Regions from separate parts of the Herminiimonas arsenitoxidans genome, predicted to be linked through region 4. Evidence: predicted binding sites of a transcription regulator. Region 4 holds the regulator's gene; each other region holds the start of a gene.

Region 1 (7,980 bases), 1.4 Mb from region 4:
TTTCGTTCGCGGATGAGTTATATCGCTTGCGCAGCCATATCAATCTGGTGCGCAAGCGTATCTTGTGGCTGAGTGAAGCTAAAGCCGAAGCGGCTTAAGCGCCTATCCAGGGCAAGCCTGCCTTGCACCAGCCGTTGACATTTTTGCGATGGCCATCGGCATCTTTATCGCCTTCAAAACCTTCCAGTACATCGAAGGAATTGGCATAGCCGTTTTCTGTTGCCAGCTTGGCGGCGTGGCGTGAACGTACGGCACCGCGGCAGAGAAAGAGCAGGACGGTATCTTTATCTGCAACTTGTTCCAGTTGCGGCAAAAAATCCGGGTTGGGTATCCCGCCCGGATACAGATTCCATTGCACAGCCGTATGTTGTTCCGCCGCGATGTCCGGACGACCGATCCAGTCGCGTTCAGCAGTTGTGCGCACATCGACCAATTTGACCTTGGGATCGTTTTGCAACAGGGCGTAGGCTTCTTGTGGCGTAAGAGCGCCAGCATAAGGTAATTGATTTGCCTCGCCGCGCGCACGCGCAGTAGCGAGAATGTCAGCAGAAGTTGTCATGATGTAGATTCGGGTTGATGGTGCGACTTATTATAGATGAGCACTTGTTTGTAAGTTTGCCGTAGCTACGCATTGTTATAATCGTCGTTCACGTCAATCAGGTAATCCCATGACTACTATCCAGTTTATCGCAGCGATTATCTTTGGCATCGCGCTCATACATACTTTCGCGGCAAAATCCTTTGAGCGTCTCGCGCATCATCATCCCAAACATGCAGGCTTGTTGCATCTATTAGGCGAGATCGAAGTCGTCTTTGGCTTCTGGGCTTTTGTCCTGATCGTGGTGATGGCGCTGGTATCTGGTGGCACGGCTGCGCTGGATTATGCGGAGTCTCGACAATATACCGAGCCGCTGTTTGTCTTCGTGATCATGGTGATCGCCGCTTCGCGACCAGTGCTGGAAATCGTCAAATCACTGATTGCGACGATTGCGCGTGTCGCCCCTTTGAATACAGCCATTGCGCATGTGTGGTTGTGCATGGCGCTGGTGCCCTTGATAGGCTCATTGATTACCGAACCTGCAGCGATGACGCTGGCTGCCCTGATGCTGGCTCCGCTGGTATTTCGTCCAGGTATTCCTGAGTGGTTGAAGTACGGTGCGCTTGGTGTGCTCTTCGTCAATATCTCGATTGGCGGTACCTTGACGTCGTTTGCTGCTCCACCTGTGTTGATGGTGGCGACCACATGGAGCTGGGATAGTGCATTCATGGCGGCTAATTTCGGTTGGAAGGCCGCGCTTGCAGTGTTGATCAATGCGACTGGCATTACGTTCCTGTTGCGTTCCTATATCAAGAAAGCTGATGCGGAAGGTAATGAGCAGAGTGCGGAAGCCGGCATGCCTTTGATCGTCAGTCTGGTGCACCTCGCATTTTTGTGCGGTGTGGTGGTGTTTGCGCATCACCCGGTGATTTTTATTGGTCTGTTCCTGTTTTTCCTCGGATTTACGAAAGCGTATGAACAGTTCCAAAGTCCGCTGATTTTGAAAGAAGGCTTGCTGGTCGGATTCTTCCTGGCCGGTTTGGTAGTCTTGGGTGGCATGCAGCAATGGTGGTTGCAGCCTATCGTTGCCAGCCTTGAGCCGACGGCACTGTTCTTTGGTGCACTGGGTTTGACGGCAATTACCGATAATGCTGCGCTGACCTATTTAGGCTCTCTGATCGAAGGGATGTCTGATGCGGCTAAATACATGCTGGTTGCCGGTGCAGTTGCCGGCGGCGGTTTGACAGTGATCGCTAACGCGCCGAATCCGGCAGGTGTGGCTTTATTACGTCAAGGCTTCGAAGATCAATCTATCGGCATGCTCGGTTTATTGCTTGGTGCTCTTTTGCCAACAGCTGTTGCCGTCGTTTTCTTCCTTGCTCTTTAGTTGCATCAAAATAGTGCGTTCATTCAGTTTTTCCAATGATTTGCACTTTTAAGGTGCTTAATTAAGATGATTCACCAAAATGGTGAATCATCTTTCTCGCCAGAAGATCGCCTGCATGCTCCAAAAGAGCGCTTAGCCCGTAAACACAGGCTGCTCCAGCAAGGTGCGCTCATATATTTTTGCTGAAGATGGTGGCATGGAATCTGCTATCATTTCGGGCGAGTTATGGACACATGCTGTTAGTACACGCACGTCTCACAACCCATTTACTAATTCTGTATTACTTTGCTCAATTTTAGGAGATTCGCATGGCAATGACGGCAGCAGAGGTCTTGAAGATGGTGAAAGACAACGAAGTTAAATTCGTTGATTTTCGCTTTGCTGACACACGCGGTAAAGAACAGCACGTCACTGTGCCAGTTTCGCATTTCGACATGGATAAATTTGAATCCGGTCATGCGTTTGACGGTTCCTCCATCGCTGGTTGGAAAGGTATCGAATCATCCGACATGTTGTTGATGCCGGATCCGAACACCGCAAACATCGACCCATTCTTCGAAGAAACCACACTGTTCATGCAGTGCGACGTGATCGAACCATCGGACGGCAAAGGCTACGATCGTGACCCACGTTCGATCGCTAAACGCGCTGAAGCGTATTTGAAATCCTCCGGCTTGGGCGACACCGCTTACTTCGGTCCAGAACCAGAATTCTTCATTTTCGACAGCATCCGCTGGAAAATCGGCATGGACGGCTGCTTCGTCAAGATCGATTCGGAAGAAGCATCGTGGAGCACCGGCGAGAAGCTTGAAGGCGGTAACACAGGTCACCGTCCTACAGTTAAAGGCGGCTACTTCCCAGTGCCACCAGTCGACAGCTTCCAAGACATGCGTTCGGAAATGTGCTTGATCCTGGAATCCCTCGGCATTCCAGTTGAAGTACATCACCACGAAGTTGCTGGCGCTGGTCAAAACGAAATCGGCAGCAAATTCTCGACTCTGGTTGAGCGCGCTGACTGGACCCAGAACCTGAAATACGTTGTTTGGAACGTGGCGCATACCTACGGCAAAACAGCGACTTTCATGCCTAAACCTATCGTTGGCGACAACGGTTCGGGCATGCACGTGCATCAATCGGTCTGGAAAGACGGCAAAAACTTGTTCGCTGGCGACGGCTATGCAGGCTTGTCCGATTTCGCTCTGTACTACATCGGCGGCATCATCAAACATGCTAAAGCATTGAACGCGATTACCAATCCAGGTACCAACTCGTACAAACGTTTGGTTCCAGGCTTTGAAGCTCCGGTCAAATTGGCTTACTCGGCACGTAACCGTTCCGCTTCGATCCGTATCCCACACGTATCGAATCCTAAAGGTCGCCGCGTTGAAGCGCGTTTCCCAGATCCACTGGCTAACCCATACCTGTGCTTCTCAGCGTTGCTGATGGCAGGTTTGGACGGCGTACAGAACAAGATCCATCCAGGCGAAGCAGCCTCGAAAGACTTGTACCACTTGCCACCAGAAGAAGATGCATTGATCCCAACAGTCTGTGCTTCGCTGGAAGAAGCATTGGACGCGTTGAACAAAGACCGCGAGTTCTTGACTCGTGGCGGCGTGTTCAGCGACGGCATGATCGATGCGTACATTGAATTGAAAATGCAAGAAGTTCAACGCTTCCGCATGACTGCTCACCCAGTCGAATACGATATGTACTACTCGCTGTAATCAATCTTTTGATTGTTACCGCAAGGTGAAAAAAGGCGGGAGGAGCGTAAGCTTTTCCCGCCTTTTTTATTGATCTGTTGCTAGTACGCAGTAAACTGGCGATCAGTGTTTGTCAGGCTTGAATTGTTGCCCTAAACTAAGAACCCGATTTAACAGTTTCAAAAAAGAAAGTCTATGAAACGTCAACTCGCAGTCCTGTTTCTCTCTTCCATCGTATTTTCCGCCTATGCGCAAAATGATGTCTATCTGTGTATAGATAGCAATGGCAACCGTGAGTACAAAAATACCGGCCCTACCAATAAATGCAAAAAGGTCGATTTGCCCGGCGTGAGTACAGTTCCGGCGGCAAAAAAGCCAGCCACACAGCAGACGGCAGTAGCCAAGCCATCCTCTCCTAGCGATTTCCCTCGTGTAGACAATACAATTCAAAAAGCGCGTGATAGCGATCGCCGCCAGATTCTGCAGGATGAGATGCGCGCCGAGGAACAAAAACTGGCTGATATTCGCCGCGAATACAATAATGGTGAGCCGGAGCGTCGTGGTGACGAGCGTAATTATGCAAAATACCAGGAGCGCACAGCTACGCTGAAGGATGATCTTGCTCGTTCAGAGAAGAATGTAGAAGCATTGAAGCGTGAACTCGGCAACCTGAAATAACATCGGTACGATGTTTGCTTGGATCAGGCCGCATAGTGCGGCCTTTCTTTTTGGATTCCTGTGAAAAAACCTTTAATAGCTTTAGATGGTCTCGATTTATTAGCGTCAGCCGTTCTTGTTCTACGTGCGGATAGCGAGATTGCGTATGCCAATCCGGCAGCAGAAATTTTGCTGGAAAGCTCAAGCAAGGCACTGACAAATCATAAGTTGAATGAACTCTTCATCAATTGTCATGAACTGGAACAAGTATTCCAGGAAGCTCTAGAGCATCAATTCGCCGACAAGCGACTGGATTTGGTCCTGGAGCGTATGGGACGTGACCCTTTACAAGTGCATATTGTGTTCTCTGTGCTGGATAGTGCGGAGACGCCGGTATTGATAGAGCTGCGTGAGAACGTGCAGCAACTGAAGCTGGATAGAGAAGAGCGTTTGCTCGATCAGAGTCAGGCCAATAAAGAGTTGATTCGTAATCTCGCGCATGAGATCAAAAATCCGCTGGGCGGCATACGTGGCGCAGCGCAGTTGCTGGAACTGGAGCTACCGGAGCGGCATCTAAAAGAATTCCGCGAATATACGCAAGTCATCATCAAGGAAGCAGATCGCCTGCAAACGCTGGTGGATAGACTGCTGGCACCGCATCGCAGCCCGCATATCGTTGGCGATGTGAATATCCATGAAGTGTGTGAGCGCGTACGTAGCCTGATTGTGTCTGAATTCCCGAATGGCTTGAAGATCAAACGTGATTACGATCTGTCGGTGCCAGAATTCCGTGGTGACAAGGAGCAACTGATACAAGCGGTATTGAATATTGCACACAATGCGGCGCAAGTGCTTTCCGCACGCATGAAAGCCGGTGATGCCGAGTTGACTTTGCGTACGCGTATTGCGCGACAAGTGACGCTAAACAAGGTCCGATACCGGCTGGCATTAGACTTGCATATCATCGATAACGGACCGGGCATCCCGCCTGACATCCGCGATCGTATTTTTTATCCTTTGGTCTCGGGCCGGGATGGCGGTAGTGGGTTAGGGTTGACGCTGGCACAGACATTCGTACAGCAACATATGGGTTTGATCGAATGCGAGAGCCGGCCGGGATGTACGGATTTCAGAATTTTGATTCCATTGCCATGAGCAGCTTGAGCTCGAAGTTGGCGATGGATCTATAAACCTAGCCACATGACGCGGGACACTATAAACATATGAAACCAATCTGGATTGTTGATGACGACGAGTCGATCCGCTGGGTCCTTGAAAAAGCGCTGGCGCGCGAAAATCTTCCAACCAAAAGTTTTTCCAATGCACGTGATGCACTGGAGGCTTTAAAAACCGGTGCGCCGCAAGTATTGGTTTCCGATATCCGCATGCCTGGGGAATCTGGTCTCGAATTACTGCAAGCCGTTAAAGCCAAACATCCTGGCTTGCCTGTCATCATCATTACTGCATTCTCCGATCTGGATTCTGCAGTTGCAGCATTCCAAGGTGGCGCGTTTGAATATCTGGCCAAGCCATTTGATATTGACCATGCAGTTGGATTGATACGTCGCGCATTGGAAGAAAGTCTGCGCGAAACCAGCGTCGAACAAGTGTCGGCCGAGACGCCAGAAATTTTGGGACAAGCACCGGCGATGCAAGACGTCTTCCGCGCCATCGGTCGTTTGTCACAATCGAATGTAACGGTGTTGATCACAGGTGAATCCGGTTCTGGTAAAGAATTGGTGGCCCGTGCTTTGCATAAACACAGCCCACGCGCATCACAACCTTTCATCGCATTGAATACAGCAGCGATTCCTAAGGATTTGCTGGAATCAGAATTGTTTGGTCATGAGCGCGGTGCTTTTACCGGTGCACAAGCAACACGTCGTGGTCGCTTTGAACAAGCAGAGAACGGTACTTTGTTCCTGGATGAAATCGGCGATATGCCTTTTGACTTGCAAACACGTTTGCTGCGTGTGCTGTCCGATGGTCATTTCTATCGCGTCGGTGGTCACCAACCTTTGAAGGCGAATGTACGCGTGATCGCTGCAACGCATCAGAATCTGGAACATCGCGTGCGCGAAGGTTTGTTCCGCGAAGATTTGTATCATCGCTTGAATGTGATTCGCTTGCGCCTGCCTAGCTTGCGCGAACGTCGCGAAGATATTCCTATCTTGACGCGTCACTTCCTGCAACAAAGTGCGAAGCAATTGGGCGTGGAAGTCAAACGCATGTCCGAAGGTGCGATGCAATTCCTGAGCAGTCTGGAATTGCCAGGTAACGTGCGTCAGTTGGAGAACTTGTGCAACTGGATCACGGTGATGGCACCGGGTCAAACAGTAGAAGCCAAGGATTTGCCGAACGAGTTGACGGAAGGCCAGGCCTTTGCGGCATCTACATTAGCTACACTTCCTGCAAGTCCACCTGCTGGCAATACGTATCACGCGCTGGACGAGAGTACGAATTCCAGCAATGGCTATCAAGCTGCTGCTGTACCGAGTAGTGCGCCAGTAGAAGCGAGTAGCTGGATATCGTTGCTGGAAGCTGAAGCAGCTGCTTTGCTGGCTGCCGGGCAGCCGGAAGTGATGGATGCTCTGGGTCGTCAATTTGAATCAACCTTGATCAAGACCGCTTTGAAACATACACATGGTCGCAAGAACGATGCGGCCGTGCGTTTGGGTATTGGTCGTAATACCATCACACGCAAAATTCATGAGCTGGGTATAGATGGCGCAAAGGATGACTAATTGTCTTAGATGAAATGCGTATTGTCTGAGAATCCAAACTCTGCTATCGCATAAGACTTTTAAGTAGCATGTACAGAGAGAAACGAGCTGCCGTATAGGTCGCTCGTTTTTTTTATTTATGAAATGTATGTGATATCAGTCATTCTCGCGAATTTACCTTTAACAAGGCAATATGATAGGCTTGCCGAAATCAGTTCTGTGTATGCAGTACTTGTTGTTGACGTGAGCAAGAGAATACGGGTTTGGGTTGGAGGCAGTGAACTATCCTGAACCAAGACGTTTAAGTGCAGCTTTCTATTGGTGGAGATAGGGCGATATAGAGTGCAGTGGGAGCTTCATGCTCCCTAGTCATTTTGTAGCAACCCTGCGAATTCGAAAGAAGTGCCTATGCTCGGTTCGATAACGGACACACTGCGGCAGGTTCCCGAAATTGCCTTGTTCCTTTCCCTCGCGATTGGCTATGGCGTGGGACAGATCAAATTCGGTCCAATTCAATTGGGCGGTGTTTGCGGCACGCTGATTGCGGCGCTATTCATCGGGCAGCTAGGCATCGCGCTGGATGCCGGCGTCAAAAATGTTTTCTTCATGTTGTTCATCTTCGCCCTTGGTTATGCTGGTGGCGCTCAGTTTTTCTCCAATCTGAATCTCAAAGGCTTGCGCCTCGGTTTGTTGTGTCTGATCGAAGTGGTCGTTGTGTTGGCATTGGTGCTGACGGCGACTTATTTTCTGAATCTTGATGCGGGTACTGCTGCCGGCATGATGGCAGGGGCTGCCACCGAATCTGCTGTCGTTGGTACGGCTACCGATGCCATTTCCAAACTGGCTTTGCCTGCGGCAGAAATTCAGCAATTGCAGGCCAATGTCGTTACCGCTTATTCCATTACTTATATCTTTGGTCTGATTACGATAGTCATCGTAACGAGTCAGATTTTTCCATTGCTGTTGCGGATC
Region 2 (7,980 bases), 470 kb from region 4:
AGACCCTTTCTGGGTAATTACATCAAGACGTAACTGCGCAATCGCCACACCCAGCCTTAAACTATTTGAATAAGAGTTCTTTGCCTCAGCAGGACAACCAATCCGCTCGTAAAGTAGCCCCTTTGCATAATGAATCGGGCCATATTCATCATTTATAGCCAACGCTTTATCGAAATCTATTTGCGCTGCCTCAAATTTCAACAATGAGGAATATGCTGTACCGCGATGATAGTACGCATAATAAGCGTCTGGATTCTCAACTATCGTATTCGAAAAATCCGAAATAGCTGCTTCAAGATTTTCCTCACGCAAATATTGCCTCCCGCGATTGTAGAAAATTCTACCGCTACCACTAACAGTTTCTGACTGAAGTTTTGCTGCCGCATCCTTCCATGCTGTGCCATCGTCGACCAAACTTAAAAGGCGATCTCTTGCCAATAATCCGAATACAAAAAGAATTGCGATGACTGCAATGATCCGCAACCGGGATGTCAGAAATACATAAAGAATGGATGCCAGCATCAACGCATAACCAGGCGCCCAAATATAACTACGATAAAGGACAAATGGCTCCTGAAATCGCACTGAAACCAATTCCGTCAAAAAAACAATCCATGAATACAAAAAACCAGCGGCAAATACGCTTGCCATACCGCGTCGCTTAAATAAAAACAAACAAATCAGTGGACTTATTAAGAATAAAAATGCCTTTAGGAAAAACCACCATGATGCCCACAATTCACCGAAATCAACACGCATATCAATAGATAGACGCCGTACATCAGGGAAATACCAATATTGCAGATAATCAAAGAAGAAACCCATTTGTGCCAAACAGCTAACTACCCACTGCCCCAATTGGCTGCCTAATAAAGAAATACTGTGCAAAGAAGGAAGGACAATCTTTACATCTGGCTCATAACTATTAGCAACAACGTGCCCTGCATGCAAAAAAATCGTCAAGCCCGCCGGAATACATAAAGATAAAAAGAGGGGAATTTTTCCCATCGCAAACTCAGCTCTTTTCTGATACACCCATACTAAGGGTATGGTAGCAATACAAAGCATGATCGCGTGCTCTTTGGAAAACACAGCCAACGAATAAAATATCGCGGCGGCGACCATGTCAGGCCAACTACTCCTTTCCAGCCCTCTGCAAAAATACAAAAGACACAGTAAAGAAAATAGAGTCGCAAAAAGTATTGTCCGTTGAACTAGGTATGCCGCACCATAAACCGCAATAGGGTCAACAGCAAACCAGACTGCGACAAGCAAAGCAGTAATTGTTACTGCATATGGTCGACTTTCGACATCATTACTACCTTGGGGGAAATGCGTTACCGCCACAGAAAGTAAACGGCTTATAAGAAGAAAAAGTAAAAAAGCACAGCAAACGTGAAGGAAAAGACTAACACCCCTACTTATAACAATACTGCCATATATGACCTGCACAAAGCCTAAGGTGAAATACGGAAAGGTCCGAGGTCGCAGATCAAAAGGAGTAGTAGCAAATTGGTAAACGGACAGATTTTTGTATAAATTACTGTCGTCAAAAACCAATCCATTTCCCAGAAATGGCAAATATAGAATGCTAGCGAACAGAACTATGAAAGCAAAACATACAAATAACGTAGGTTTGCTGGGGACACGAGAGAGTTTGATTAGCATCGCGAATTAGGCTCTCTCATCATTCGTAATATGAAAAATGTCCCAGACTTTTAAGTCTGGGACATTTTTAAAACTGATACAGCAAAAATTATAGCTTCGCTACGAAATTAGTTGCAGCACTGTTGGCCACCATACCACTTTGGGTTGCTGCCCATCTAATAGCGCTGGCACCAGTAGCTGGTGCCGCCGTCAAGATTAAAGTTGAGTTAGCAGGAACTGATGATCCCAAAGCGGTAGTGAACGTAATTGTAATAACACCTTGCGCCCCACTACTAGGAGCGGTCACAGCTACGCTCGTACCGACAGGTGGAACAACAGTGATACCAGCAGACGTTAAGTCTGCATCGGCTGGAAATGTTCCATTCATTTGATAAGTTTCAGCCATTGCAAGTTTGATCGATTCCACACCTGCTACCGCTGCGGCGAGTTTTGAACGTACAACATAATCTTGATATTGAGGAATCGCCACCGCCGCCAAAATACCAATAATCGCCACTACGATCATCAATTCGATCAGCGTAAAACCGCTTTGTACTTTTTTCATCATCTTCATCGATTTCATTTATTTCTCCTGTTTGGGAATAAAGGTAGCTTTTCCACCCTGCTTGTCATACAGCAATCGGTGTGCCAGCTCAAATCCGGCTAAAAACGGGAGGTTTCCACAGAAATTTAACTAAAAGTAACAATTTTGGTTATAGGGCAGCCAATTTTTGTCACATTGAATGAAAATTTTGTCTTACAAACGTCATTTCTGAACGCGCGAAACCTCCTAATGCGACTATTCTTAACCATCAACCACAAACATCATTTCAGTGTCCGCCAGACGAATGCGGTCGCCGCTCACCAATGGCTGAGTCAATACGCCTATCGAAACACCATTAACAACGGGATAAATCTCACCTTCAACATGCGTCAGACTATGGCCTTGTTCACTGCTGGCCAATACCGCGACGTGCAGACCCGGACGGCCGATGGTCGTTAGCGCCTTAGTCAGCACAATTTCCTTTCCTACGCCGAATCCACTCAAAATCCTAATTACAGCTCTGTTCGTTGTGACTGTCATATCTCTTTGTGATGGCACTGTAATCTGCTCCATATCGCCCAATTCTTCTTTACTCACACCGGCAGAAACAGACTGTGTTGTTACGCTCGGCACAACCTCTTCCGAGCGGTATTGAATGGTATACGTTGCGAGTGCAATCAAGTCTCTGTCATGCAGCAGATGGTTTTTTATCGGCTGACCGTTGAATTGGCTACCATTCGTACTTTCCAAGTCTTCGAAATGAGATTCTCGGGAACTGGTAACGATCACGGCATGCTCTGCACTGATGCCAGGCGCGTCAATCACAATGTCGTTATATGTTCTACGTCCAATGGTTGTGCGTTCTTTCGAAAGAGGAAACGTCTGTAACTCCAGATCATCTTTCGCCAAAATAATCGTGGCCATGCTTTCTTCCAACATCCTTTCCAGCTTCAAACGGAAATGCAATTCACACTAATCGCACAACAACGTTACGAATCTAATCAAACATCCATCTGCTAACAATCACTACTTGAATCTGGCGACAAGTCGATTCCACAAACCTAATGGCGCAGGTGCGCTTGACTCTATCTTCGCCAAAATCACTGAAATATTATCGCGTCCACCGTTATTGTTCGCCGCTTGCACAAGCGAGCTGCATAATAAATCCAGATCTGTATCGTTATCCTCGAGCATCGCACTTATCTGCTCACTTGCAAGCATATCGGACAAACCATCCGAACAGAGTAGGTAAACATCTCCAGCCTCAATCGAATAATCATTCACTTCCACATCGATTTGCGAAGCGACGCCCAAGGCACGCGTAATCAAATTCTTGTTTGGCGCAAAACGCGCCCACTCCGGACTTACCAAACCGGCATCAATCTGTTCCTGCAATTGCGAATGATCGCGAGTGAGTTGCGTCAATACACCTTGTCGAAACCGATACGCGCGGGAATCCCCAACATGGGCCAAGACAACTTTATCGTGATGGAATAACGCGGCAACCAAGGTCGTTCCCATGCCGCTAAATTGCGGTTGGGCACGTGCGACCTCTAATATTTGCGCGTTAGCGGAAGCAACTGACTCAACCAGCAAGCGCTGCAAAGTTTTGCTACTTGCCGCACGTCCTTTGGTCTGCAATTGCTGCAAGTTTTGCTCCAACGTCGATCTGAACATGGCTGTGGCAATACCGCTTGCGACTTCACCAGCGTTGTAACCGCCCATGCCATCTGCCAATACTGCAATTTGGTAATCTGCACTGACTTCAATCGCATCTTCATTATGCGAACGCACCAATCCCGTATCGGTTTTAGAGGCAAATTGAAGCACGACGGAAGACGTCATAGAAGATGGGAGGTGAGCTGTAGTATCAGATGACGTCGGAAACAGGAATTTTTCTAGTTCTAGTGAGCAGGATCATGTGCGAGATTATCCCTCAGCCTGTCCCTAACATTTCATTTTAGATACAAATCATATCTGCTTTCCTCGCATAAACCCTAGCTTCCACGACTGCTTGTCTCTTTTTCTCAAAAAATACACGTAGCAGGACGCACAAAATATCGAGAAAATCGTATGCATTTGCGCTGCACATATCCACACGATCGCCAAGCATGGGGCCGCCCCTTATAATGATCAAGATTCACTTGCCGGGTTGCCACACTGCGCCCTCCAATCAAGCTTTCATAATGGAGAAGATGCCTCATACCGGGCCTCAATAATAAATATGACCACAGTTATCTATACCCACGAAGCATGCCTAGAGCACAAACCAGGTCCTAGTCATCCTGAATCCCCAGAGCGTTTGAAAGCCGTGTTACGCGCCTTGCGTGTACCTGAGTTCGATGCTGCGGAATGGCGCGAAGCGCCTATGGGCACACGTGAACAAGTGCTATTAATACATACCGAAGACTTCGTGACAGATGTCGAAGATGCATCGCCGCATCGCGGTTACATGCCGCTGGATGGCGGCGATACGGTGATGTCGCCCGGTTCATTGGAAGCGGTGATGCGTTGCGTAGGTGCAGCTTGCGCCGGCGTTGACCTGGTGCTGGACAATGAAGCACACAATGTATTTTGCGCCACCCGCCCGTGCGGTCATCATGCAGAACCAAGCAAAGCCATGGGATTCTGTATCTACAATCAAGCCGCAATCGCTGCTGCTTACGCTTATGAAATACATAAGCTGGAACGCGTGGCCGTCATCGACTTCGACGTACATCACGGCAATGGGACACAAGCAGCGTTTTATGATCGCCCTGAATTGTTCTACGCATCCAGCCATCAGTCGCATTTTTACCCAGGTACAGGACTGGAAGCAGAAACCGGTGTCTCGCACAATATCGTCAACGTCCCGCTGCCACGCGGCTGCGATTCTGCATTGTTCCGCGAACAAACCGCAGCGAAAATGTTACCAGCCATTCGCGCATTCAATCCTGAGCTGATCATTATTTCAGCCGGCTTCGACGCGCATCATCTGGACCCGCTGGCAGGCTTGAATCTGCAAGACGACGATTTCGATTGGGTCACACGTGAATTGATGAAGATTGCGGATGAAACCTGCGAAGGTCGCATTGTTTCGATTCTGGAGGGTGGCTACAGCTTGGAAGGTTTGGCTTCAGCTACCACTGTTCACGTCAAAGCGTTGATGGATCATTAATCTGCAGTGAAGACTTTCTGCTTGTCGACCTTACGTCGGCAAGTAGAAAATCAAATAGAAACGTAATATCCGCTCCACCATTGCTTTAAGATTCAACGCCAGCGTTAGTCTTCACTCTTGTCCACAGCACGCATCGCAGCCTGTATCGCACGATGAGAAAATCCACGCTGCATCAGAAAACGCATCTGCTTCGCCCTATCTTCTGCATTGGCCGCCACAGTACCGAACTTGCGCTCCCACACTGCACGCGCACGCGCAACTTCGTCCAGCTCCAGATTCGCCTTGATATCCGTTAATGAATCGGGATCTATGCCGTGACTCTTCAACTCGGACATGATCCGGCTGTTGCCAAAACGCGCCGCGCGTCTATGTACCAAGGATTCGGAAAAACGACTTTGCGAAAGAAACTTTGCCGCCTCCAAGGTATCGAGCAAGGCTTCGACGTCGTCGCCCTCTTGCGCATACCGCGCCAACTTGCGACCAAGTTCTTGTCGGCTATGTTCACGGGCGGACAAATAACGAAGCGCCCGCGCTTTCAGACTCACTTGCAGTTTTGCCATATGAGTCCGTCAGCGCGGGCGCTAGTTAACATTCTTCGTTAGATCAAGTGCAGCTCGGCCAGGCCTGTGCTTTACTCGACTTCTTTCAGTTCTTTGACTTCTTTGCTTTCCTTGGCAGCAGCTTTTTTCGCAACTGGCTCGTCGGATTTGATTGCGCCAAGTTCTGGCACACCCAAGGAGACACGCACTTTGTTTTCGATTTCACGCGCCAACTCAGGACGTTCTTTCAAATAGTTACGTGCATTGTCTTTACCTTGGCCGATGCGTTCGCCGTTGTAGCTATACCAGGCACCCGACTTTTCAACGATTTTGGCATCGGAACCCAAATCGAGGATTTCACCTTCACGTGATGTGCCTTCGCCATACAGAATGTCGAAATGCGCTTCCTTGAATGGAGGTGCGATTTTGTTTTTAACGACTTTGACCTTGGTTTCATTACCAATCACTTCGTCGCCCGATTTGATCGAGCCGGTACGGCGGATGTCCAAACGCACGGATGCGTAGAATTTCAATGCATTACCGCCGGTAGTGGTTTCTGGATTGCCGAACATCACGCCGATTTTCATACGAATCTGGTTAATGAAGATAACCAGTGTATTCGTGCGATTGATGCTGCCTGTCAGCTTGCGCAAGGCTTGCGACATCAGACGTGCTTGCAAACCCGGCAACGAATCACCCATATCGCCTTCGATTTCAGCACGTGGCGTCAATGCAGCGACCGAGTCGATAACGATCAAGTCAACCGCACCCGAGCGTACCAGCGCGTCGCAGATTTCCAGCGCTTGTTCGCCAGTATCTGGTTGCGAGATCAACAGGTCGGATAAATTAATGCCGAGCTTTTGTGCGTAAGTGACGTCCAGTGCATGTTCTGCATCGATAAACGCGCAAGTGCCGCCCAATTTTTGCATTTCTGCGATGGTTTGCAGTGTCAGCGTAGTTTTGCCGGATGATTCCGGACCGTAGATTTCGACCACGCGGCCACGCGGCAAACCACCGACGCCCAAGGCGATGTCCAGTCCCAGTGAACCAGTGGAAACAACCTGCACTTCCTCGACGACAGCGCCGTCTTCCATGCGCATCACCGAGCCTTTACCGAATTGCTTTTCGATTTGCGCCAGTGCGGCGGCGAGTGCTTTACTCTTATCAGAGCCAGGAGCGTTCTTTTTGTCGTCCATGAAGATTCTTTCGACTGTTGGTTGAAACGAAACGGGTTTTATACAGTGTTTGAAGCCAGAAACCATACTGTATAAAAAAACAGTGCTTTACGCAAGCAAGTCTTGCAATTTTATTTTAAATGTCTAAAAAGGAAACTTTTTGATGACTTGCAGCAACACACTTCTACAGCCACTTGCCCGGTGCAGTTAGTATTTCAACGTAAGATATACGCAATCAATATCATTCCTTGCCCTCATGCATTCGTACGACGATCTATTTGAAATAGCCTACAAAAAGGAAAAAGCTGCGGGCCGTCGTCTGGCAAAAGCCAATGCGCTATCCGAAGAAGCAGCCTTACAGGTCGTATTGAAAGCAGTTGCAGGGGAAATACCACTCAGCGACCTGATCGCTATACGCAAACAAGAAAAAACCAATGCGGCGACCAGAATCGCCGTTCGCAAACAGCTCAAGGCAGATGCCAGACAGAAAAAACTAGAGGTAGGACAAGTCGATCCGACTGCTTGGCTAGCTTGGTTCGACGGTGCCAGTCATCCCAATCCGGGCAAAATGGGCATAGGCGGCTTACTCAAGGATCCTAGCGGCAATACAAGCCACATCAGCTTCGCCGCCGGCCTAGGCGACAGTAGCGAGGCCGAATATCTCGCACTGATTGCCGTGCTGGAGGCGGCCATTCATGCACGCGCAGACAAGCTCGTGATCTATGGCGACAGCCAAGTCATCATTAACGATGTGCAAACAAAAAATGGTGGCGCAGCGATCTTGAGCGAGCAACGTCAACGCGCGCAAAAACTGATTACCCAACTCAAGGATGTCACCCTCACCTGGATTCCACGGGAGAAAAATATAATGGCCGATGCCTTGTCGCAGCAAGCAGTTAAGATGATTGCCGCAGCACC
Region 3 (7,980 bases), 280 kb from region 4:
AACTCCGCTGGCGTTATGTTGGTATCGCGGACAAAGACGCGGGCGAAATTGCGCGGACTCATAGACACGATGTTGGCAAGTATATCTACCGTCAATTCCTGATCCAGATGCGCCAGCACATATTGCTGGACGATGCTGACAGGAGAGCTTTCTTCTACGTATGACGTCAGGTAAGGGCTGAACTGGGATTGACCACCTCTACGCTGCATGAATACCACCAGACGTTTAGCGACATTCAATGACACTTCTGCGCCGTAGTCATTGGAGAGCAGATAGAGCGAGAGATCTATTCCGGCAGTGACGCCGGCAGACGTATAGAGATTGCCATCCTGTAAAAAGATGCGGTCTGTATCCACCTTCGTTTTAGGGAACATGCGAGCCAGCGTGGCGGCATCGTTCCAGTGCGTGGTCACGGTCTTTTCGTCGAGCAGGCCAGCATGTCCGAGCAGGAATGCACCGTTGCAGATGGAGCCGTATTTTGCAGAGCGCAGCGCGGTATCACGCAACCATGTCAGCAGCGCTTCATCACGCGGATGTTGTGGCAGCTCAGGGCCGCCTGCTACCAGAATCAAGTCAAACGACTCGCTCACTTCGCTGTAGTGTCTGTGCGCAGCAATAGGCAGGCCGTTCGAACATTGCATCAGTCCGTGTGCGGTGCCTATCACTTCCAGATGATAGCGATTGTTGTGCGCAAGAAATCGGTTGGCTTCGGAAAACACATCCAGCGGGCCGGAGATGTCGAGCGCTTGCACGCCGGGGAAAACAAGTATGGCGACAGTGGGCATGTCTATGTCCTTTTTTGATGGCATCACGATACAGCGATTGCCCGCATTGCGTATTTTGATGAAATCGCAATGGCAGAATTTACGCCAAGCTTGTCAGCTTATCGTGCCATGCCATCGTTGGTTTTGTCGCTCTTGCTCCGCATAATTTCTACAGGTTCAGTGCACCTCGTTGTGAGGTATTTGAGTTTGTATTTTTATCAGGAGAAGAATGATGGAATCAGTGGTGTCCAATGCGAATGCTGAACGAGTCGGCCCGGCATTTTCAGTAGATGGCATGTTGCAGGCGAGAGCGAAAACGCGTGAAGCGATACGCACCATTTCTGCTTTAGTCAAACCAGGAATGGTAGAGGAAGATGCGGTGGATATGGCGAAGCGAACCTTGATTGCATCAGGGCTGGAATTGACCTGGCATCCTACGCGCATACGCTTTGGCAAGAACACGATGAAGGCGATGAAGCAGGCATCCGAACCAGGCGTGATCTTGCAGGAGAACGATATTTTCTTTATCGATATGGCGCCTAGGTTCGAAGCATGGGAAGGTGATGGCGGCGCTTCTTTTATCGTCGGCAAGAATGAAGAATATGCACGCTGCGCGACAGATGCCGAAGCCATCTTCCATGCGGTACGCAAAATGTGGCTGACCGAAAAAGCCAGCGGTCACGCACTGTACGAATACGCGGAGCAGCAAGCGAAGAGTCTGGGCTGGGAATTGAATTTCGATTTGCCGGGTCATCGCGTGTCGGACTTCCCACATGCGGCGATACACACCGGTTCATTGGCAGATTTTGATGCCACACCGTCAGCGATGCGCTGGATACTCGAAATTCACATTCGTCATCCAGAGAAACAGTTCGGTGCATTCTTTGAAGACATGCTGCTGGATGACGACAGCTACCGCAGATAAATTACGCCGATAGCTGTGCCGCCAGTCGTGCTTGATGCAGCATCTGGATTGTGATCTTCTTCACTTCGGATTGACTGAGTGCGATGTGGGCGCGCAGCAAATCCTTGGCTTGCGTAGTGCGTTTTTCGATGATGGCACGCAGGATGTGCGCGTGTTCGGTGTAGGTCACTTCGATGCGCATTTCTTTCGTGAATTCCAGTCGTCGGATCACGCGTATGCGTTCGGTAATGTCGTGATGGATGCGTGCCATTTCTACATTGCCGCTGGCTTCTACCAATTGTTCATGGAAGCGTTCATCGTGCACCGATAAAGTCGGTACGTCGGTGATGCGCTCTGCTTCAGAGACGAGCCAGATCGCGCTTAATTCCTGCAAGAGCGGCGGGGAATCTGGCATAGAGCAGAGTTGTTCGACTGCGGCACATTCCAGCACACTGCGTACGTCATACAGTTGCTCGAACATTTGAAAATCAAATGGACGTATCTGCCAGCCGCTCTTGTGCAGGACTTCCACATAGCCTTCGCGCTGCAAACGGAATAGTGCTTCGCGCACCGGCGTGCGGCTCATTTGTAGACGCTCGCTCATTTCGTTTTCACTGAAACGATCACCGGGCAGAAAGTGGAAGTCGAAAATGTCTGCCTTCAGCTTTGCATAGGCTTGCGTAGCAAGGCTGTCGGGCAGAACTTTCGCAAATTTTAGCTTGGGAATCATGGCGCTGTTTTTCCTAGAAAAATCGTCTATGCAGCCTTGTTGCAATATGCGCGCCAGCCGCCGTATGCGGTGATGTCTTGTGCGCTTTCCAGTGCATAGGGTTCGCAGATAAAGCCCTTGACCTGTCGGCCGTCACTTAATTCCAGTGTGCCAATTCCCAGTGGCGCAGGAACGCCCGCGACAAAGGAGCCAAAGGCGGCGAGCGGTATATCCCAGAGTTCAACAATGATAGGAGCACCGTTCTCGCTGCGTGCCAGACCAGGTTTGGGCGGGACGGTTTGCGCTAGTGCATACAGCCGATAGCTGTCAGACGTCTGCGTGCTTTCAACCAAAACGGCATGGCGCTCGGTCAATTCGCGATTCAAGGGCATACCGGTCAGATGCGCGCCGACGACGGCCAGACGCAGATGGCCGGCAGCCGGTCCCGAGATCACAGGCGATGCATTGGGTGCAATGAATGGCTGCTTGGTCGCGCCGCGCGGCAAGGCGGTCAGTGCTTGGCACTGTTTGCCGAATGCTGCCAACGCATGATCCGACCAGGCCGGACCGATCAGCGTCAGCCCAAACGGCAAGCCATCGCTGCGGAAATTGGCCGGTACCGCCAGCGCGCACCAGTTCAATAGATTGACGAAGTTGGTGTACTTGCCCATGTGGCTGTTGCGACGTATGGGATCGGCGGCAACGTCACTGATTTTGTAGTGCGTAGGTGCGGTCGGTACCAATAGTGCATCGACTGATGCAAGTATCTTGTCTGCCTGACGCTTCAGATCTGCCAATTTGTATTGTGCATTGAAGGTATCTGCCGCAGAAAATTCCTTGGCGCGGAAGATGATGTCGCGCACAACAGGATGGATGGCATCCGCATGTTCCTTGGCGAATGTTTCGATGGCCGCATAACGCTCGGCAACCCACGGACCGTCGTACAGCAAGGTGGTGACTTGGTCGAATAATGAAAAGTCGAGTGGAATACATTCCGCGCCAGTTTCCTTGATGCGTGCCAGTGCTTGCGCGTATGCCTGTTCTGATTGCGCATCGCCATAAAATTCCGGCTGGGCAGGAATGCCGAAGCGTGGTTTGGCCGGCAAAGAAGTCATCACATGGTCGGGACGCGCACGCGAATAACCATCAGCTTCATCGAAGCCGGATGCCTGCTGGAACACCAGTTCTGCATCAGCCACGGTGGTGGCAAATATCGATACGCAATCCAGCGTACGGCAGGCTGGCACCACACCGCGGCCGCTGATCGCGCCTACTGTCGGTTTCAAGCCGACGATATTATTCAAGCCAGCCGGTACACGACCTGAGCCTGCGGTATCGGTGCCGAGTGAAAACGCGACCAAGCCACGTGCGACTACCGAAGCGGAACCGGAGCTGGAGCCGCCGGAGACATATTCTGGATCGAAGCTGTTCGGTACCGCACCATATGGCGAACGTATACCGACCAGACCGGTGGCAAATTGATCGAGATTGGTTTTGCCGATAACTATTGCACCAGCATCCAGTAAGCGTTGTATGACGGTGGCATGCTGGGTCGGGATGTAAGCGAACTCAGGGCAGGCGGCGGTGGTGCGTATGCCGCCCACATCAATATTGTCCTTGGCTGCAAACGGTACGCCATACAGAGGCAGCGACGATAGATCAGGCAAGGATTTGCGTCTGGCTTCCAGCGCTTGTAGTTGCGCGTCGAGGTAAGGCTGATTGATCAGGCTGATCCACGCGACATCGTCTTTTTGCAAGCTGTCGAGCAAGCGGGGTAACAAGGTCGCCGGTGTGTCGCCGTTGTTATATGCAGTTTGCCAATCGCTGATAGTCCATCCAAGCATTTTGAATACTCCCATGTATACAAGTTTGTATTTGACATAGCATGAGTCATGCCAGCGTTAGAACTGATGACCTAGGCTCAGCTTATCGGTTTACATGCAAATAGCGGATGAATGGATCTGCTTGTGGTGCGCGATGGTGCGCATGCGCACTTTCCGGGTGCGTGTGATAGATGAAAAATATTGATCTGCACCGGCATTTGCACCGAGCGACTGATCCGTTACGTAGAATGACGGAGCCGGTATATTCCATATCGGCATTTGTTTTTGAGTGTTTCTTGCTTTTTCTTCAATCGAATTCTTCTTACTCCCTGTTCATGCTGAATACGCTACTTACCCTGTTGATTTTTCAAACGATGGGCGAAGGTTTGGTTTACGCCTTGTCGCTACCGGTTCCCGGCCCTGTCATCGGCATGCTTTTGTTGCTGCTCTATTTGATAGTGAAGAAGGGTGTGGCGACCAAGTTGGCACCGAACACTTCGCAATTGTTGTCGCACATGGCTTTGCTGTTTGTGCCGGCCGGCGTGGGGATTAGCGTGCATGTGCACCGGATTGCGGATGAGTGGCTGGCGATTTCGATCGCGCTGATTATCAGTACGGTCGTCTCCATCGTGGTGACGGCGGCCGTGATCAACAAGCTGAGAAAAAGGACTCAGCCATGATGCCGCACTTCAATACAGTCTGGGTTTATCTGGCCGGCTCACCACTGTTGTGGCTGACGGCAACCTTGCTGGCGTATCGCATTGCGACCACGATTTATGAAAAAACAAATCGCAGTCCCTTGGCGAATCCGGTAGCGATTTCGGTGGCGATACTGGTGCTGGTGCTCTACATCAGTGACACGCCGTACAAAACCTATTTCGACGGCGCGCAGTTTGTGCACTTCTTGCTCGGGCCGGTTACGGTTGCGTTGGCGATTCCCTTGTATATGCAACTCGATAAATTGAAGCGCAACTGGTTTCCCTTGCTGGCTGGTGCTTTGATAGGCGGTGCGGCAGCAATTACTTGCGGGATGGGAGTTGCGTGGCTGTTGGGTGCGTCGCCGTTGACGGTCTTGTCTATGGCGCCGAAGTCGGTGACGATGCCGATTGCGATGGGGGTGACAGAGAAGATTGGTGGCCTGCCGACCTTGACGGCGGTGATGGTGATGCTGACCGGTATTTTCGGTTCGGGTATCGCGCATTACATTTTCAAGGCGATGAAAATCACCGACGACATTACCTGCGGCTTTACCTTGGGCGCAGCGGCGCACGGCGTTGGAACGGCACGCGCATTTCAGGTCAATCAGGAAATGGGGGCATTTGCAGGTTTGGCGATGGGGTTGTCTGGAATTTTGACGGCATTGCTGGTGCCCTTCGTGCTGAAATTACTGGGCGTAATTTAGAAAATATTGCTAGCCGTAAGCGCCGCCGGTCAGAAACAGATCGGTGGCGCGCGCCATACTGATAATCACCGCAGTAAAACCGCAAGCGAAGGTCAGTACCAGCAGCAAAACAATCGGCCAGCGTGATGCAGATGTGCGCGCTGAGTGAGGGTTGTGTTTCGCATCCCACTTCTCATCTGACGTTAAACCTATCGTCAATGCTTCTATCCATCCGGCAAAAATTGAGAGCGGAAACAAGGCCAGCAAACTGATGATCAGCGAGTGCGGCGCTCGCGTCAAAACGACGGCGCCGACGAAAAGCGCAAACGCACACAAATAAATCCACGCCCAGAAGTCTTTCGCACCATACAAATAAAAACGATGCGCGCCTGTGCCACCGAGCAGGACCGCCAATAAAGTGGCGACAGTCTTGCCCTTGTGTTTGCTGCTGGCTGGGTGATTGATAACGGCATCCATTAGTAACTTGGCGCATTAGCGCGAGCGGTAGCGGTTGACATCGTTAGGCGAGACAGCCGTGCCCTGATTGCCCCACGCATTGCGTATGTAAGTAACGACGGAAGCGATTTCCTCATCCGTCATCGATTGACCGAATGGCGGCATGCCGTATGGACGCGGATTGCCGGCGGTACTCGGTGCGTAACCACCGTGCAAGACCATGCGTATCGCATTGGTTGCGATTGGTGTCGTGATGGCGCGACTGTTGGCCAGTGCAGGATAAATCGATGGCACACCTTGGCCGGATGCCTGATGGCAGCTGGCGCATTGATTCTCGTACAGCTTCGCGCCGGCTGTGATCATGTTTTTCTTGGTGTTGTCGCTTACGCTTTCTGCCGTTGCGACTGGCGCAGCGATTTGTTGCGGCAAGGACTTCAGATAAACAGCCATCGCATTGATGTCTTCATGCGTCGCATATTGCAAACTATTGAAGACGACTTCTGCCATCGGGCCGCTGACTGAGCGACGCGGTGCGACGCCGGTTTGCAAGAGCGCAGCAAGATGTTCTGTTTCCCAATTACCGAGACTGGATTCTGCATCGCTATTCAATGGCGGTGCGTACCAGTTCAACATCGGGATCATGCCGCCCCCCAATTCTGCTTTCAAGTCCATACCGCCCAGCGTATCGCGTGGCGAGTGACAGGCACTGCAATGACCCAGGCCTTGCGTCATATACGCACCACGATTCCATTCCATCGATTGTTTGTCGTCATTGACGTATTGGCCAGGACGGAAGTACAGGGCGCGCCATACATAGAGCGATGCGCGATTGTCATAAGGGAAGCGCAAATCCGGCGCACGATTCTTTTGACTGACTGCCGGTAATGTTTGCAGGTAGGCGAAGATCGCATCCGAATCGGCACGCGTGACCTTGGTGTAATTCGTGTACGGGAAGGCCGGGTACAAGAGGCTGCCGTCTTTCGATTTGCCATTGTGCATGGCTTGCCAGAAATCGCCGTTTGTCCATTTGCCGAGACCGGTTTCTGCATCTGGCGTCAGATTGGATGTGTAGATATTGCCGAAAGGTGTAGGCACGGTGCGACCACCCGCATACGACTCGCCACCGCGTGAGGTGTGGCAGCTCATGCAGTTGCCGACACGTGCCAGATATTCGCCTTGTTTCAGTTGTTGCGCAGGGTCGGCCGGTGGCACTGATGGCTGGTCGATATCAGGATTTCTGTTTGCCAGAAACAGCCACGCGACGAAGATGGCGATGACGGCCAGCAGCAGTGCGAATAGGCGCGATAAGTATTGTCGTTTCATGGGTATGCGTCTTCGTTTTTCTTTTTAAGGTGCGAGATTGCCGCACTCGAGAGGAAGCTTCGTGGTGATGGCGGGCGCGGGTGTCGCATCAGCCGGCACGCGCTGTTCGGATAACCATGATGCGGCGGCGGTGATATCCGCTGCGCTCATTTTCATGACGATATCTGCCATGCAGTCTGGTTTGGCAGCGTGACGTGTACCGATTTTCCAGGCACCGATTTGCCCCAACAGGTAATCGCGTGGCAAGCCGATCAGGCCGGGAATGGCTGGCGCTGTGCCGGTCATTTTTGCGCTATGGCAGGCGACGCAGGCGGGGATACCTTTTTCCTTGTCGCCGTGATGCACCAGCAGACGGCCGCGTTCCAGTTCGGCTGGATTGGACTGAGTGGGTTGCGGTTCTGGATACGGTGGATGCTGATCAGAGAAGTATTGCGCGATCTCGCGCAGATAGGCGTCCGACATGTTTTCCAGCATTGCGGTCATGACGGGATAAGTGCGCTTGCCGTCGCGGAAGTTGATTAACTGGTTATATAGATAGCCGGCTGGTTTGCCAGCTATGCGCGGGTAATAGCCATCACTGCCGGCGCGACCTTCCTTGCCGTGGCAGACCACGCAAGCGG
Region 4 (7,980 bases):
CTATCTGGGTACGACGGATGTTAGTGATAGCCGTACGCAGTCCTTCTATGCAATCAAAGACAATTTGGATGCAACAACGTACGATAATCCGCGCACTGCTGGTAATAATTTCGTCCAACAAACATTTACTGACACGACTTGTCCTGCGGGAACATCGACCTCGATTTGTACTCCGAATCAAGTAGTGCGAACAAGTAGCAATAATCCAATGGATTGGAGTACCAAAAATGGTTGGTATGTTGATTTCTTGACTGGGGGGGAGCGTGTTAGTGGTGATCCCTCGTTGGCGTTAGGCGCGCTTCTCTTTACGACGATCACGCCACAGGCGTCTAATGCCAATGCATGTGGAGTGGAAACCGGTACTGCGGCCAGTTTCCTTTATTCACTGGATTATCTAACCGGCGGCCCTGTCTTCGGCGCAAACAACGTCAGCGGTATAAGTCTTGGATCCGGTCTTGTCACAAGGCCAGTAGTGATCGTGTTGTCTGACGGTACAGTTAGAGTTTTGATCAGGACATCAGGGACGGCGATTAATTCGGATCCAAATAGCACAGATCTTGCCGGAGGAGAGAGTAAGACTCCACCTATTCCACCCCCACCTAATGCTGGGACGAGACGGGTTTCGTGGCGTGTATTAAGTACTCAATAGCAGCAAGTTGGATGATGGAATGAATGTGTTATTTCATCATCCTGAGTATGACTTAGAGATAATTTTTCATATAAATTTTGCAAAACCAGTCTCCTCATTTGTTGGCATTGCTATTGTCGATAACAGCTCATCTTGGAGCTGGTTTTATCCTCGCTAATGGTGCATCTATCACTGAGGAAAGCGCTGCGTATCAGCGAGATACGGGAGTGCCAACGTGGACAGATATGGAAATGGTTGATGGCGGGGTCAAGCGCCAGCAGCTAGTAGTTGTCGACTTGGGGCAAACAAGTGCGACAGTAGATCTCGCAAAGTCGATGCCTGTAGAGAACGAAGAATATTCCGTGAAATCTATGGACGGGTTTAGTAAATCACTTCAAATGATTGTGGGGAAACAGAGCGAAGAGCTTTCTACCTCACCTATTGTGACGTTGCCTGAGCCGTATTATTTTCAAGTAAATGAGTTAACTGAGAGGCCTAATGTTTTGCTGGATATTTCACCTGATCTAGCTTTCTTTTTGCCAAATGGCTTGTCGCAAGTTGCAATACTGCGATTACTGATAAATGAGTACGGCGATATTGATCAGGTTGCTATAGAAAATTCTGTCCTCTCCGCTCAAACTCAAGATTTAGTACGTGATGCGTTTGCCAAAATCAAATTTTCACCTGGGAAAATTAATGAGGTCCCTGTCAAAAGCCAATTGAAAATTGAAGTCATATTGGAAGGCGCAGATAAACCGATATTAGAAAGTATCAAATAGTCGACGATGTACGTAAAAAAGGGCGCAAACTGCGCCCTTCATTTCATCTGACCGATTTGCTCGGTCTATCTATGCACCTGAGGGTGCAACAACATCGGACTCATCCGGCAATCGTTTGATCGCTTCGTGTTGATGGTCTTGTTGCTTGGTTTTATATTTGATCACTTGGCGATCGAGTTTGTCGATCAGCGTATCGATGGCAGCGTATAAATTATCTGCGATGCTTTCCGCATGCAGATCCTTGCCTCTCACGCGCAAGTTTATTTCTGCTTTTTGGCGTTTTTCTTTTTCGGGAAGATTGTCTACAGTCAGGATGACTGCGATATCGATAACGTGATCAAAATGACGTTTGATGCGCTCCAATTTACCTTGTACATATTCGCGGATGGCGGGGGTTAATTCGAGGTGATGTCCACTGATTGTGAGATTCATACAGTGCTCCTATGGCAGATCACTGGAGGTTCGGGCGCGTCTTGTTATCTGACTACGCTGAACACAGCAACGTATAACAACAAAAAACTACTCAGGACGATATCTACAACGACTTGCGCAGATTGACCGGTGGAATCTTCAAGGCTTCACGATATTTTGCGACGGTCCGTCTTGCTACCACCATGCCTTGTTCTGCCAGCATGTCGGCAATCTTGCTATCAGAGAATGGAATTTTCGGGTCTTCGGCTCCTATCAATTGTTTGATCAGTGCCCGTATCGCAGTTGATGACGCTTCGCCACCAGCTTCTGTTGCGACATGGCTGCCGAAAAAATATTTCAATTCGAACATCCCGTGTGGGGTGAGCATGTACTTCTGGGTGGTTACACGTGAAATAGTACTCTCGTGTAAACCCAGTGTATCAGCTATTTCACGTAAAACAAGCGGTCGCATGGCAACTGCACCATGTGAAAAAAAGTTTTTTTGCCGCTCTACAATTGCCTGTGCGACACGAAGGATGGTGTCGAAGCGCTGGCGCATGTTTTTGATTAGCCATTTAGCCTCTTGCAGCTGGGAACCAAGCGATCCTTCGCCCTTGCTTTGCTTCAAAATGTTGGCATACATGCTATTAACGCGCAGGCGCGGCATGACGTCGTGATTGAGCATGACTTGCCAGCCATTGCGCGTGCGTTTGACGATGACGTCCGGCACCACATAATCCGATGTATCGGTGGCGAAGATCGAACCTGGGTGCGGATTGCATTGCTTGATGATGACTTGTGCTTCGCGCAGATCTTCATCGTCGCAATCGAGTGCCTTGCGCAGCTTGTTGAAGTCGCGTTGCGCAAATAGGGGGAGATGATTTTCCACAATGGCGAGTGCCATGCGGCGCGTCACCATCGCCACTTTCGGGAAGCGCTTGATTTGCAATGCAAGACATTCAGAAGCATTGCGCGCACCGACGCCGGCTGGATCGAAGCTTTGCAGCAGATTCAAGGCGATCTGCAATTCTTCCAGTTCGATCTCTAGTTCTTCTGGCAGGCGTGCGTGAATTTCTTCCAGCTCTTCTTCCAGATAGCCGTTGTCGTTCAGTGCATCGATGATGAGTTCAAGCAAGGCGCGGTCGCGTCGTTCGCGTACGGTGACGCGCATCTGTTCCAGCAAGTGTTCGCGCAGTGTGGTCTCGTGCGCTTCCAGTTGCGGACGGGCGTCGTCATCTTCCGGTGCCTTCGATGTGCGTGCGACATCGTCAAAGCTCCATTCGCTTTCAGCGCTGGAAGCTTCTGGTAAATCGGGTGCGTCGAATGTTGTTTCACTCTCGGGCGTTTGGGCGTTGGCTTCGACGCTGGCGCCTTCCGGTGTGGTGCCGTTTGCACCGATGGCACCGTCAGCCAGCAAGCGTATCGCATGATCGAGCGGATCATCGGTACGCTCCAGCATCGGATTGTCGGCCAGGATCTGTTCCAGTTCCTGATGCAATTCAAGAGTCGACAACTGCAACAAGCGTATCGATTGTTGTAGTTGTGGCGTTAAGGCCAGATGTTGCGAGACTCGTAATTGCAGGGATTGCTTCATAGACTTTTTTCTCTTCCGCGCTTACATGCGGAAGTGTTCGCCCAGGTAGACGCGACGCACCGATTCGTTGGCAATGATGTCGTCAGGTCGTCCACTGGCCAATACTGCGCCCTGGTTAATGATGTAAGCGCGATCACAGATACCCAATGTTTCGCGCACATTGTGATCAGTGATGAGTACGCCGATGCCACGTTCCTTCAGGAAGCGCACGATACGTTGAATTTCAATCACGGCGATCGGATCGACGCCGGCAAACGGTTCGTCGAGTAGCACGAAGCGTGGATTGGTTGCCAGTGCACGTGCGATTTCAACGCGACGGCGTTCGCCACCTGATAAGGACAGTGCCTGATTTTCGCGCAGCTTTTCAATTTGCAGATCAGCCAGCAGTGTGTCGAGGCGCTCTTCAATTTGCGAGCTGTTTAATGCTTTGCCATTGGGGCGTTGCAATTCGAGTACTGCGCGTATATTGTCTTCGACGCTCAACTTGCGGAATACCGATGCTTCCTGCGGCAGATAAGACAAGCCGAGTTGCGCGCGTTTGTGGATAGGCAGGCGCGAGATGTCGACACCATCCAGTTCAATGCGGCCGGCATCGGATGGTACCAATCCGACGATCATGTAAAACGATGTGGTTTTGCCGGCACCATTCGGGCCGAGTAGACCAACGACTTCGCCGCTTTCAACTTGCAAGGCGACATCGCGCACAACCTGGCGCGCGCCATAGCTTTTTTGCAGTCCGTTAACAATCAGCTTGCTCGACATCTTATTTTGCCTTTGTATCAGCGGCGCGTGGCTGGATCACGGCCTTGATGCGTCCGGCGCCTTGTTTGCTGTCGCCGGATGCAGTGTTATTGACGGTGAAGAATTCAGCGCGGGTATCGTAGGAAATGAACTCGCCTTCGACTTCATCCGTCGGTTTGCCATTTTCCAGGCGACGCATGCGTGCCTTGGAAAACAGCTTCATGATCTCGGCCTTGTCGTCATACTCGATGCGTTCGGCTTGACCATCTATCCATTGATCCGGACCGCCATCGCGTTTCTGGCGAAAAGTTGCCAAGCCACCAGGTGGCGCGTACAGCGTGATGAACTGATAGCCGGCAGGATCTTGTTTCACGACCATTTTGTTGGCCTTCATCAAGATAGTGCCGCGCGTCAGAACGACGTTGCCGGTGAAGGTATTGATCTGCTTGACGTCGTCGTATTCCATTTGATTGGCTTCGACGTTGGTCGGCTTGGTCGCATCAGCCTTTTCGGCGTACGAACCGAGAGCGGTGCTGACGCCAGCGATAAGCAGCAGTGCGGATAGTAATCGTTTCATGAGAATTCTCTAAAAGAATGCGTCGAGTAAAGGTCGAATCGCGCGCTCAATTGTGGCGCGTTGCTGCCTGATACAAACCATTTACGTTACTGGATAAACGAAACTCACCGGTTGCATTATTGGCAAACATGCCAGTGCCAGTCAGGACTGAGGTGCCGAGTTTTAGCTCTACCGGTTTTGGTGTTTTCATGATGTCTTCGTCCGGTAGCAATAACAAATACGAAGTCTTGAGTTGAAAATGTTGTGAAGTGGCAGATGCAGGACGATCTATGAGTACGTTATCGTACATGTGTACTTCATTGTTTGCGTTGAGCAGGGTTGCGCGCAGCGAACGGCTGACCATCGCAGGCTTGTCCTTGCTGAAGCTGTGCATGATCGGATTTTGTATCTGATAGGAATCGTCGAGAGGGTAATGCTTCATCTCGCTTCCAGTCAGGTTGTAGCGGGCTTCGCCGTCTTTGCCCATTTGCACGAAATTGAATTTCTCGACATAGAAGTCCGGATCGCTACGCGGTTTGGCTGGCAGCGTATCTTCGGTTTGTCTGCGCATGACTTCTACTAACCAAAAGCTGCCCAGCGCTAATGCAGCGCTGAGTGCAAGCAGCACGATGATGCGTACGCTATTGGTGGGGCGTCTCATGCAAGATACGGCGCGAGCGCCGCCTCGTAGTTGCCTTGCGCGCGCAGGATAAAGTCGCACAGTTCACGCGCCGCGCCGCGGCCGCCGCTGGCTTGTGTGACGTAATGCACGCGCGAGCGTACTTCAGCATGTGCATTCGGTACGCTGGCGGCAAAGCCGACACGCAACAAGATAGGCAGATCAATTACATCGTCGCCGATGAAGCCGCAGACATCTGCGGTCATTTTGGTTTGAGCCAGCAACTGCTCGAACGCGCTGCGTTTGTCGTGTATGCCCTGGAATACGTGATGTATGCCAAGATCGGTGGCGCGTCGCAATACGATGGGCGATTGGCGCGCGCTGATGATGGCGGTGGCTACACCCGATTGCTGCAGCAGTTTGATGCCGTGGCCATCGAGCACATTGAATGTTTTGGTGACTTCGCCTTCAGGGCCGAAATGCAGGCTGCCGTCAGTCAGAATGCCATCGACATCAAAAATCATTAGTCGCACATTTGCTGCGCGGGCTGTGGCGGTAGAGTCAGCGACGGTATCTGCGGGCGCTATCATCAGATTACTTTCGCGCGAGTCAGATCGTGAATGTGTAAGGCGCCGACCAGCTTGCCGTTGGCATCGGTCACCAGCAATTGATTAATGCGGAATTCTTCCATCATATCGACGGCGTCCACTGCGAGCTGTTCTGGATGAACGCTGCGCGGATGGGCGTGCATAACTTCTGCTATCGATAGTTTGGAGAAATCCTGCTGGGTTTCGATCAGGCGGCGCAAGTCGCCATCGGTGAAGACGCCGATGGCGTGGCCGTCTTTATCTACGACGGCAGTCATCGCCATGCCCTTTTTGCTGCTTTCCAGCAGGGCTGCATATAGCGTGGCATCGGCTGCGACGGTAGGTACTGCGTCGCCGGTACGCATCACATCACGTACGTGCGTCAACAAGCGACGACCTAATGCGCCACCTGGATGCGAGCGGGCGAAATCTTCTTCGCCGAAGCCGCGTGCATCCAGCAAGGCGACCGCGAGGGCATCGCCCAGTGCGAGAGTCGCCGTCGTGCTGGCGGTAGGTGCGAGGTTGAGCGGGCAGGCTTCTTTGTCGATATGGACGTTCAAATGCACATCAGCTTGCATCGCCAGATTGGATGCGTCATTGCCGGTGATGGTGATCAGGTGTGCGCCCATACGTTTGATCGTGGGCACGATGCCGAGCAATTCACCAGCTTCGCCGGAATAAGAAATTCCGATCAAGACATCATCGGCGGTAATCATGCCGAGGTCACCGTGCGAGGCTTCTGCTGCATGGACGAAAAAGGCCGGCGTGCCAGTCGAGGCCAGAGTCGATGCGATTTTGCGTGCGATATGGCCGGATTTGCCTATGCCGGATACCACCACTCTACCTTTGCAGTTCAGCAACAGAGTCAATGCCTGGATGAACTGTGTATTGGTCTTGTTGGTGATGCGCTCTTTTAGTGCAAGGATGGCGTCCGCTTCGATTTGCAGCGTGTCGCATGCAAATTGCAAGGCGCGCGCAGTGCTTTGGGCATCAAAAGTTGCCGGCGGGTTTGGGGCATGGGATACACTCATGCCGAAAGTATAAACGAATTCGCAAAGCAAAAAACCTGCCAGACGTAACAAAAATGTGGTTTGATAGTTCTTCGTTGCTTTACCACCTTACTTCGGCCGACTCCACAGAATGCTGTCCCCTCTAGAACTTACGCTCCTCTTGCTTGCGGCTGCGGTATTGGGCGTGGTTGCCTTCCGCATGATGCATCTGCCACCCATGTTGGGTTATTTGGTCGTCGGCATCGTGATCGGGCCACACACGCTGGGGTGGGCGGAAGATAATGCCACCACGCATGCTTTGGGCGAGTTCGGCGTCGTGTTCTTGATGTTCTCCATCGGGCTGGAATTTTCTCTACCCAAACTCTTATCGATGCGACGGACGGTGTTCGGTCTGGGCATGGCGCAAGTGCTGCTGACGATAGCGGCGACCATGGTGTTCGGCTGGCTGGTGGCGCATCTATCGACACGCCTGAGCGGCATTAGCTGGCAGGCGGCGTTGGCGATAGGCGGCGCGCTGGCAATGTCGTCAACGGCGATAGTGTCCAAACTGTTGACCGAGCGCTTGGAGCTGGAGAGTCAGCATGGGCGGCGCATCATCGGTATCTTGCTGTTTCAGGATTTGGCGGTCGTACCTTTGCTGATTTTGATTCCAGCGCTAGCTAATCCGCAAGGCGATCTGATGACCACCTTGCTGTGGGCGACGCTGAAGGCTGCGATAGTCTTGTTCCTGCTGTTGTTTATTGGCCATAAATTGATACGCAGCTGGTTCCGCATTGTGGTCAAACGCCGCTCGCAAGAACTGTTCATGCTGAATCTGTTGCTGATTACGCTGGGCGCTGCGTGGATTACGGAAATGGCGGGTTTGTCGCTGGCTTTGGGCGCATTTGTTGCCGGCATGCTGATTTCCGAAACTGAATACAAGCATCAGGTCGAGGAAGACATCAAATCCTTCCGCGATGTGCTGTTGGGTTTGTTCTTTATCACTATCGGCATGTTGCTGAATGTGCGTCTGGTAATTGAGTATTGGTGGCTGGTGCTGCTCTTGCTGAGTGGCG

Evidence for each region. The regulator sigma-54, encoded in region 4, starts transcription at its own class of promoters, with help from an activator protein. The targets are predictions, from matches to a motif close to TGGCANGNAANCTGCTTT.
Region 1: a site for sigma-54 is predicted at 2,118-2,135, ahead of glnA (type I glutamate--ammonia ligase). Genes of this name have one in related genera too.
Region 2: a site for sigma-54 is predicted at 2,281-2,298, ahead of BQ6873_RS18375 (pilin). Genes of this name have one in related genera too.
Region 3: a site for sigma-54 is predicted at 4,258-4,275, ahead of atzF (allophanate hydrolase). Genes of this name have one in related genera too.

Annotation. Positions count from the first base shown of each region.
Region 1 covers NZ_LT671418.1:1,402,379-1,410,358, reverse strand. The annotation lists gene BQ6873_RS06610 (TAXI family TRAP transporter solute-binding subunit) at 1-98, shown strand, start outside; gene BQ6873_RS06605 (rhodanese-like domain-containing protein) at 95-559, opposite strand; gene BQ6873_RS06600 (putative Na+/H+ antiporter) at 669-1,925, shown strand; gene glnA (type I glutamate--ammonia ligase) at 2,234-3,649, shown strand; gene BQ6873_RS06590 (DUF4124 domain-containing protein) at 3,824-4,306, shown strand; gene glnL (nitrogen regulation protein NR(II)) at 4,367-5,440, shown strand; gene ntrC (nitrogen regulation protein NR(I)) at 5,509-7,029, shown strand; gene aspT (aspartate-alanine antiporter) at 7,417-7,980, shown strand, end outside.
Region 2 covers NZ_LT671418.1:3,295,931-3,303,910, reverse strand. The annotation lists gene BQ6873_RS15685 (tetratricopeptide repeat protein) at 1-1,560, opposite strand, end outside; gene BQ6873_RS18375 (pilin) at 1,757-2,230, opposite strand; gene BQ6873_RS15675 (FHA domain-containing protein) at 2,453-3,115, opposite strand; gene BQ6873_RS15670 (Stp1/IreP family PP2C-type Ser/Thr phosphatase) at 3,218-4,036, opposite strand; gene BQ6873_RS15665 (histone deacetylase family protein) at 4,416-5,348, shown strand; gene recX (recombination regulator RecX) at 5,453-5,908, opposite strand; gene recA (recombinase RecA) at 5,980-7,083, opposite strand; gene BQ6873_RS15650 (ribonuclease HI family protein) at 7,319-7,980, shown strand, end outside.
Region 3 covers NZ_LT671418.1:3,103,812-3,111,791, forward strand. The annotation lists gene BQ6873_RS14745 (GlxA family transcriptional regulator) at 1-785, opposite strand, end outside; gene BQ6873_RS14750 (M24 family metallopeptidase) at 997-1,689, shown strand; gene BQ6873_RS14755 (GntR family transcriptional regulator) at 1,691-2,398, opposite strand; gene atzF (allophanate hydrolase) at 2,425-4,221, opposite strand; gene BQ6873_RS14765 (CidA/LrgA family protein) at 4,536-4,880, shown strand; gene BQ6873_RS14770 (LrgB family protein) at 4,877-5,602, shown strand; gene BQ6873_RS14775 (NINE protein) at 5,612-6,058, opposite strand; gene BQ6873_RS14780 (cytochrome c) at 6,074-7,360, opposite strand; gene BQ6873_RS14785 (c-type cytochrome) at 7,385-7,980, opposite strand, start outside.
Region 4 covers NZ_LT671418.1:2,828,206-2,836,185, forward strand. The annotation lists gene BQ6873_RS13375 (pilus assembly protein) at 1-649, shown strand, start outside; gene BQ6873_RS13380 (energy transducer TonB) at 748-1,407, shown strand; gene hpf (ribosome hibernation-promoting factor, HPF/YfiA family) at 1,477-1,839, opposite strand; gene BQ6873_RS13390 (RNA polymerase factor sigma-54) at 1,943-3,412, opposite strand; gene lptB (LPS export ABC transporter ATP-binding protein) at 3,434-4,174, opposite strand; gene lptA (lipopolysaccharide transport periplasmic protein LptA) at 4,176-4,730, opposite strand; gene lptC (LPS export ABC transporter periplasmic protein LptC) at 4,777-5,370, opposite strand; gene BQ6873_RS13410 (KdsC family phosphatase) at 5,367-5,918, opposite strand; gene BQ6873_RS13415 (KpsF/GutQ family sugar-phosphate isomerase) at 5,918-6,946, opposite strand; gene BQ6873_RS13420 (monovalent cation:proton antiporter family protein) at 7,056-7,980, shown strand, end outside.